DNA from 2 places in the Sphingomonas sp. BL-S-28 genome. Region 1 is predicted to be linked to the other one. Evidence: riboswitches for the same ligand, from Rfam matches in the RefSeq annotation. Region 1 holds a riboswitch; the other holds the start of a gene.
What was found. Region 1 has a riboswitch for cobalamin ahead of cobW (cobalamin biosynthesis protein CobW). Riboswitches for the same ligand answer to the same signal wherever they lie in the genome.

Region 1 (4,282 bases):
TCGCCCGCCTGCACGCCCCGGTCTAACCGACACGGGGCCGGCTTATCAGCCCTTGCGCCAGTGCAGCAGCGCGATGGTCAGCCAGGCGCCCACCGACAGGTGGGCACACCAGGCTACCGTGCCATAGCCGCCGCCGAACGCCATGGCATCCACCACGAAAGCCAGCGTCAGCAAGGCATATCCGGTAGCCCGGATCGCATGGGCCTGACTTTTGGCCAAGGTGCGCCCGGCAAAGTCCCGCTGATGGCGGGACATTGACAGCGCCAGTGCGACGAAACCGCCAAGCGCCAGCAGGATCGCAAGAATGTGGATCATGCCCGCACCGCCCGGTCTCGCCCTGTCGCACCCTCGGTGGCCGCCTTGCGCGACCGCGCCGAAAGCTTCGCAGCGCCCAGCGCGAACAGGGCCGCCAGGGCCAGCATGACCAGATCGAACGCAATGAACAGCCAGTCGCCGCGCACGATGCTTATCGGCAGGCCGCGGCTGGTGGTGAAGGCATTGACGACCGGTACGGCAGCATAGAGCACCGCCGCAAGCGTCAGCCCTTCAACCCAGGCACGCGCGGCAGGCCGCACCAATGCCCAGAGCAGGACCCCCAGCCAGACGGCGAACAACGTGTGGATTTCCCAATCCGGCCGATCTGCCAGGCCGCTGGGTATTAGGCGATTGGCCAGGAAATAGGCGGGAATACCCGCACCCAACCCGGCCACGGCGGCGATATTGAGCCGCTCGACAAGGCGGAAGCCAAAGTGCGGACGCTGCGGATCGGGCAACCGCTGGCGGCGCTTGACCGTCCACAGCACCAGTCCGGTGCCCACCATCGCCGTGCCCGCCAGTCCGCTGAGGAAATAGAGCCACCGCAGGCCCATTTGCGCAAAGCGGCCGGAGTGCAGGCCGATCATCACGCTTTCGGTCTCAAGCGCCGCGCCCTTGGGCAGGCTGCCATTGAGAACGCGGCCGGTGGCCCCTTCGAAAGTCAGCACTTCGCCGCGCGATCCCATGGCCTCTCCCGGTCCGCGCGTCACCGCCACGGTCGCTTTCGCGTCACCGGGATTATCGATCCGCACGTAGCCCACCTCGCGGCCATCCCACTGCGCGGAAGCCGCCCGCATCAGCGGCCCGATATCGACGAGCGGAGCCTTGGTGCCGCTACGCTCGGGCGCGGCGGCTTCTCCGAAGACTTGCGCCTGAAAGGTATCAGGCGATGCGTAGTTCGCCAGAATTCCCCAGGGCACGTACATCGTCATCAGCGTGACCAGCCCGGTGAAGGTGATCATCAGATGAAAGGGCAGCGCCAGCACGGCCGTCACGTTGTGCGCATCCAGCCAGGATCGCTGCCCCTTGCCGAAGCGCAGCATGAAGAAATCGGCAAAGATCTTCTTGTGCGTGATCACGCCGGAAAGGATCGCCACCAGCATGAACATCGCCGCGATGCCGACCAGATAACGCGCCCAGAGCACCGGCATGTAGTGCAGGTCGAAATGGAAGCGATAGAGGAAATAGCCGCCCCGCGTCTCGCGCGCGGTAACCTCGTCACCGTTCTGATCGACCACGGCTTCGGTCTGCGCGTTGGCGCCGGTGCCGGGATACCAGAACAACTGCGTGGTCGCGCTGCGTCCGTTGGGCAACGACAGATACCAGAAACCGGCGTCGGGCGCCTTGCGCTCCAGATAGCGGATCGCCCCTTGCGCCGATTTGACGGGATCGGCATCGCCCACAACCTCTGGCTGCATCCAACGCGTGATCTCGTCCTGGAAATAGGCGGAGGTACCCGTGGCGAACATGGCGAACAGCAACCAGCCCAGCACGAGGCCGGACCAGGTGTGCACCAGCGCCATCGATTGCCGCAGGCTATCCTTCACAACCGGCCCCCCGCTTGCAGGGAAAACCATAGCCATAGGGCCATGACGCCGCCCGAAACGGCCATCCACAGCCACACGCGCGCGATCGAGCGCATGCCGAACGCGATCAGCGCCACTGTGGCGAAGATTGCGAACGACAGCAGAGTGCCCGCCACGCTCGCCTCTGCCGGCGCGACGCCCATGCCGTGCGCCAGCCCGCGCGCGATGCAGGCCGTGGCCAGTGAAGACAGCGCATAGTTGGCCGGTATCGCCGCCAGCAGCCTGGCTGCTAGGTTCGTCCTGGTAATGCCGGTTGCAGAAGATGCCATGGCGCCTGTTCTGCCTGTTACCGAGCGACGCGCGCCAAGCGCAGCACCGCCGCGAAATCGGCCGGACTCGGGCCGAATGGTTTGCCGGATGAAGTCGTTGTTTTCACGCGTAGACCACCTTCCGACATGCTATTGCGAGCCATTCGCACAAATTCGGCTGCTAGGCGTTGGCGGTGGTCGAGTCAATCGCCCGAAGCCTAAAACTGACGTGGAATAGCCATGCATCGCCGGAACGCCGGTGCGGAATGATGCCGCAGCCGAATGCGCCGTCCGGATGCAGGCTTGCGGGCCATGGTCGCGAAGGCTAGGAGCCTGCCTGTCTGCTGCCGCTCCAACGGCGGCGGGCAAGATCGCGCCGGTGCCTCGCAAGAGGCTTAATACGGGAACACGGTAAGAGCGGGTTTTGCGCTCAATTCCGGGGCTGTCCCTGCAACTGTAAGCGGTGAGCGCGATGCACATTCGCGGCGGGACGACGATTTCCGCCGCAGCCACTGGGCCGGACGCTAAATCATGCGGGGCCTGGGAAGGCCGTGCATCGCGTGATGACCCGCGAGCCAGGAGACCTGCCGGCGCGATGTCGCTCTTGCCGCGGCCCAGGGAATGGCCAAGGCACGGTAACTCTTCCGTCTGAGCGACGTGATGCATGCGGCCGGGGCCGCAACGGCATGCCACGTCGGGCGCGCGCGCCTGTCCGTCGTCGCAGGCCGGGCGTCGCGTTTCGGGCATCCGGACGCGGCGAGACGCTCCGCCCGTTTTCGAGTTACCGGCGCGCGGGAGAAGACCGTTGAGCAAAGTTCCCACCACCGTCATCACCGGCTTCCTTGGCGCCGGCAAGACCACGCTGATCCGCCACCTGCTGCAGAACGCCAAGGGCCGCCGCCTCGCCCTCATCATCAACGAGTTCGGCGATGTCGGCGTCGACGGCGAACTGGTGAAGGGCTGCAATGACGAAGCCTGCCCGGAAGACGATATCGTCGAACTGGCCAATGGCTGCATCTGCTGCACCGTCGCCGACGACTTCCTGCCGACCATGCAGAAGCTGCTCGACCGCGAGAACAAGCCCGATCACATCATCATCGAGACCAGCGGCCTTGCCCTACCCAAGCCGCTGGTAAAGGCCTTCCAGTGGCCCGACATCCGCACCCGTGCCACCGTTGACGGCGTGGTCGCCCTGATCGACGCCGATGCCGTCGCGGCCGGCCGCTTCGCCACCGACGAGGCAGCGCTGGCGGCGGCCCGCGCGGCCGATCCGATGCTGGACCACGAAAGCCCGCTGGAAGAACTGTTCGAGGAACAGCTGGGCTGCGCCGACATGGTCGTGCTCAACAAGACCGACCTCGTCGACGCCGATGCCCTCGCCCATGTCGAGACGCTGGTGCTGGCCGAGACACGCCCCGGCGTGAAGATCGTGCGCGCCGATCACGGCGCTGTCGACATCGCCGCGCTGCTGGGCATCACTGCCGCGGCCGAGGACGATCTCGATTCCCGCCCCTCCCACATCGATGGGTTGGACGAGGACCACGACCATGACGATTTCGACAGCTTCGTGGTTTCTGGCGGCGATGTAGCCGATCTCGACGCACTTCTCGCCCGCCTGAAGGACCTGATCGCGGAACACGACATTCTGCGCGTGAAGGGCATGGTCGCGGTCGGCGGCAAGCCCAGCCGCCTTGTGGTGCAGGCCGTCGGCCCGCGCATCCAGCACTTCTACGACCGCGCCTGGCTGCCGCAGGAAGTGCGCCGCACCCAGCTTGTCGTCATCGGCCAGAAGGGGCTGGACCGCGCTGCCATCGAGGCGGGGCTGGCCGGGGTTCTCGGTACTGTAGACGCCTGATGCACCTGCTGTCCGCCACACCGGGGACGATCTCGGGCGGCGAGGAGGCGATCGACCTCGACCAGTCTCCCGGCGACATGGTGATCCTCACCGTGGCGGACAGCGAACTCGCCTGCTTCGCGGGCGCTGCGGCGCGAATGCCGGAAGGCGCACCCAGCATCCGCCTCGCCAACCTGCTGCAATTGCGCCACCCCTACTCGATCGACCTCTATGTCGAAAAGGTGATCGCCAAGGCCAAATTCGTCTGCGTGATCCTGCTCGGCGGCAAGAGCTACTGG
Region 2 (4,282 bases), on a different replicon from region 1:
GGATAGCGCGCTGCGCGCGGCGGTAATGGTCTGCGGATCGGCGGACATGCGCCAGCTTAGTGCCCTTGCGCGCGGCGGAGTCAACCGGACTTTACGGCTGGTTCCAGTGCGGTAGCGCCGAATAGCGCTGCCACGAGTTCCGGCGCGGACGCGAAGTAGAGATGCATGTAGCTGGCCGTCAGCGAACCGTGGCGAAATACCCGCTCTCCGGGCCGGCCATCGGGGGTGATGGCGCGGGCAATCGGCTCCAGCGCGGTATCGAGCGTGGAGTAGTGGAAGGTGTGTCCACGCACCGTTTGCCCGTCGATTTCCGCCTGCTGCATGCCCAGCGCGGCAAGGCGGGGCTGCATCGCCGCGCGGGCCGGCAGCAGGCCCAGCAGATGGGCGCGGCCTTGGCCGTCCTTGCCATCGTCCAGCGTTTCGCAGGCGTAGAGCATCCCCCCGCATTCGGCCAGAATCGGCCGGCCGGCGGCATGGTGCGCGCGAATCGCGGCAAGCATCGCTGCGTTCGCGGCGAGACGATGCCTGTGCAGTTCCGGATAGCCGCCGGGCAGCCAGAGCGCGTCGCAGTCCGGCAATTCGCTGTCGGCCAGCGGAGAGAAGAAGGCGATCCGTGCGCCGGCACCTTCGAGCATCGCCAGATTGGCAGGGTAGATGAAGGAGAAGGCCGCATCGCGGGCGACGGCGATAGTGCGGCCCGCCAGCGTTGCTGCGGAGGCATCAATGGCGCAAGCCGGGAAATCCACGGGAGCCGGCAGCCATAGCGCGCTTTCGGGCAGTAGGTCCGCCGCCCGGTCCAGCCGCGCGGCGAGATCGCCCACTTCGCCGGCCTGCACAAGGCCGAGGTGCCGCTCCGGCAGGCTAATCGCGGTGTCGCGTGCCATTGCGCCAAGCCAGCGCACGCCGGGGGGCACGCCCTGTTCCAGCATCTCCGCATGGCGCGGGCTGCCCACGCGATTCGCCAGCACGGCGGCCACCGTCACGTCCGGGCGGTAGCTGGCAAGGCCGTGGACCAGCGCACCGAAAGTCTGCGCCATGGCCGAACCGTCGATCACCGCCAGCACCGGCACGCCGAACCGGCGGGCGAGGTCTGCTGCGGAAGGATCGCCGTCGAACAGACCCATCACCCCTTCGATCAGGATCAGGTCGGCCTCTTGCGCGGCTTCGTGCAGCAGGGCGTGGCATTGCGCCTCACCCACCATGAAGAGGTCCAACTGATGCACCGGGGCGCCGCTGGCGGCTTCGAGCACCATGGGGTCCAGAAAGTCCGGCCCGCATTTGAACAGGCGCACGCGCCGCCCTTCGCGGGCGTGGCGGCGGGCGAGGGCGGCCGTGACCAGTGTCTTGCCCTGGCCCGATGCGGGCGCGGCGACCAGCAGCGCCGGGCAGCTGGTCATCGGCTGCGCTGGAGGCGCAAATCGGGACGCGCGCTCACCACCAGTGCCCAGAGCGCGGCGGCAACACCGGCCCACAGCAGCGTGGCCAGCAGGTTGCCGGGGAAATAGCGAACGATGCGCGGCAGGAATCCGGCCAGCGTCGGATCCGCAAAGCGGCCGCCAAGGAAGTAGAACCCGCCGCTCGTCAGCAGGTGCGAGGTGAATGTGGCGGCGACCAGCAGCGCGGCGATCGCGGGCAGGGCGGCAAGGCGATCTCCCCAGCGGGTGGCGGCGAAACGGCCGGCGAACCACAGCACGGCGTGCCCCGGCAGCAGCATCCAGTAGGCGGGCGTGAAGCAGAAGCCCGAACCGCCCAGCACCCGGATTACCACCACGTCAATCGCGAAACCGAGCGTGAACAGCGCGGCGAAGGCGGAAATGCGGCGCACGAAGAAGCCCAGCACGAAGAAGCTGGCAAGGTCTGTATCGGGCAAATGGACCAGGTGGCTCAGCGAATGGCTGCGCGTCACCAGCATGAGCGCGGCCAGCGCGGCGAACACGTAAAGGTCAAGGCGGGCGAAGGCAGGTTTGGCGGCGGCGTTCATGGGCAATGGTCTCCCGGCAAAATGGAAGGAAGGCGCGTGCACGAAAGGTCCCGGGGCGATATCGCCGGGGCGAGTGGATCAGCGGATCGGTGTCATTTCGTACAGGCTCCCTTCGACACGACATGCGGCTTGTCGTCTCGCCAAGGCGGTTCCCGCGATGGAACCCCGCCCCGTCCGCCCGGTACATCCCGCCCGCGCGAAGGATCGACAGCGAAGGGCCGGTTTCCTGACTTGCCGGATCGTCGCGCCTTTCCGCCGCCTTCTCGGATGCCTTTCGGCCCAATGGCATATGGCGGGGCGCATCCCCGGCTACAGTTGCGGGAGCAGTGCCGGCCTGCCGCGAACGTCGCCGCGGCCCCGGGCTTCCCGATTAAGCCCTTTCGGGCACCCCTTGCGCCGCCCCGCCTATGGCACTTTGCGCAAGGGCGCAAGCGTCGCACACTTGCCAGCCGGCTTCCCGCACGATAGTTGCCGCGCCGCGACAGGTTCCCCGCAAGGGGATCAAAAGGGAACACAGGTGTAAGACCTGGGCTGCCCCTGCAACTGTAAGCGGCGAGCCGTTCGGCCATTTCGCCATTGGGGGCCAAGCCATTGAAACCGGCGCAATTCCCGAGAAGGCGGCTGAACCGGCACCGACCCGCGAGCCAGGAGACCTGCCCGTCGCAGTCGTTCTTCGTCCGGACAGGGTGTGCCGGGTGAACGGGGGGATTTCCTCGCGCAACGACAGCCACTGCTCCGCCGGACCAGCGCCGGCGCGGGGTACGCCGTCCGAGCGCCCGGCAGCGATGCCGAGCGCGCGCCCGCGTGTTCTTCGTGCCGCTGCCTTTGGCTGGAGCTTCGACGACTGTATCGAAGGAAATGCCATGAAGTACCCCATTCTCACCGCCGCCAGCCCGCTTGCGCTGGCACTCGTCTCCATCGCCGTCCCCACCGTCGCCCGGGCTGCGGATGCCGCCGATGCCGGAGCTGATTCGGGCGCCGGTGCAGGAGGAGACGGCATCGTCGTCACCGCGCTGCGTACCCCGGTGGAGGCCGACCGCGTCGCCCAGACGATCACCGTGCTTGACGATGCGCAGATCACCGCCGCCCAGCCGATCGCCGTGACCGACGTGCTGCTGCGCACGCCCGGCATCAGTCTTTCGCGCAACGGCGGTTATGGCACCACCACCAGTGTGCGCATTCGCGGCGCGGACGCGGGGCAGAGCGTGATGGTGATCGACGGGATGCGCCTGTCCGACGCTTCCTCCACCGCCGGCGGCTACGGATTTTCCACGCTCTTCACCGACGATATCGATCGGATCGAGATCCTGCGCGGCCCGCAGTCGATCCTGTGGGGCAGCGATGCCATCGGCGGCGTCATCAATGTGACCACCCGCAAGCCCACCAAGCCGCTGGAAGGCAATTTCGCGGTGGAAGCGGGCACGCATGACACCGTATCCGCCCGCGCCGGGATCGGCGGCACGTCGGACGCGATCGACTGGCGCGTCTCCGCATCGCGCTTCACCACCGACGGCATTTCGGCGCGCGACACCGGCACAGAGGATGACGGCTTCACCCGCACTTCGGCCAACGGCACGATGACGTTCCGCGTGGCGCCCGGCGTATCGCTCGATCTGCGGGGATACTGGTCCAACTCGCGCAATGAATTCGACGGCACTGCGGGCGATTCGCAGGCCTATGGCCGGACCGAGGAATGGTCGGGCTATGCCGGGCTGAACTTCGCGCTGCTGGACGGCAAGCTGGTCAACCGCGTGGCGGTGACGCAGACCGAGACAGACCGCGCGAACTACGATCCCACGCGCAATATCCGCCAGATCACTTTCGACGCGCATGGCCGCGTGCGCCGTTACGAATATCAGGGTACCTACAGCTTCTCAGAGGCCGTGCAGGCCGTGTTCGGCGCCGAGCGCGAGGAGCAGCGCATGACCACCGCGTCCCCCACCAACAGCACCACGCCCTATACCCCCACGCCGTACAAGGTGGACACGAACAGCGTCTACGGCGAGCTGCGGGTTACGCCGGTGACCGGGCTGACCGTGAACGGCGGCGCACGGTACGATCACCAGTCGCGCTTCGGCGGCAACACGGTGTTCAGCGCCGGCGCGGCTTACACGCCGAACGAAGGCAAGACGGTGCTTCGTGCCAGCTACGACCAGGGGTACAAGGCGCCTTCGCTCTACCAGATGTTCAGCGACTATGGCGTGGCTAACCTCAAGCCCGAAAAGGCCAAGGGCTGGCAAGTGGGCGCCGAGCAGAGCCTGGGCGAACTGCTCCATGTCTCCGCCACCTGGTTCCAGCGCA

Region 2: linked by a shared signal. The riboswitch ahead of ACZ1JC_RS14150 (TonB-dependent receptor plug domain-containing protein) and the one ahead of cobW (cobalamin biosynthesis protein CobW) in region 1 are both predicted to bind cobalamin.

What each region holds. Positions count from the first base shown of each region.
Region 1 is NZ_CM145483.1:1,906,160-1,910,441, reverse strand. Features, by position in the region: gene ACZ1JC_RS08105 (helix-turn-helix domain-containing protein) at 1-26, shown strand, start outside; gene ACZ1JC_RS08100 (DUF3325 domain-containing protein) at 46-315, opposite strand; gene ACZ1JC_RS08095 (PepSY-associated TM helix domain-containing protein) at 312-1,862, opposite strand; gene ACZ1JC_RS08090 (hypothetical protein) at 1,859-2,170, opposite strand; cobalamin riboswitch at 2,510-2,755, shown strand; gene cobW (cobalamin biosynthesis protein CobW) at 2,955-4,004, shown strand; gene cobN (cobaltochelatase subunit CobN) at 4,004-4,282, shown strand, end outside.
Region 2 is NZ_CM145484.1:1,137,059-1,141,340, forward strand. Features, by position in the region: gene ACZ1JC_RS14135 (tetratricopeptide repeat-containing sulfotransferase family protein) at 1-48, opposite strand, end outside; gene ACZ1JC_RS14140 (cobyrinate a,c-diamide synthase) at 81-1,397, opposite strand; gene ACZ1JC_RS14145 (hypothetical protein) at 1,394-1,981, opposite strand; cobalamin riboswitch at 2,181-2,390, opposite strand; cobalamin riboswitch at 2,448-2,656, shown strand; gene ACZ1JC_RS14150 (TonB-dependent receptor plug domain-containing protein) at 2,845-4,282, shown strand, end outside.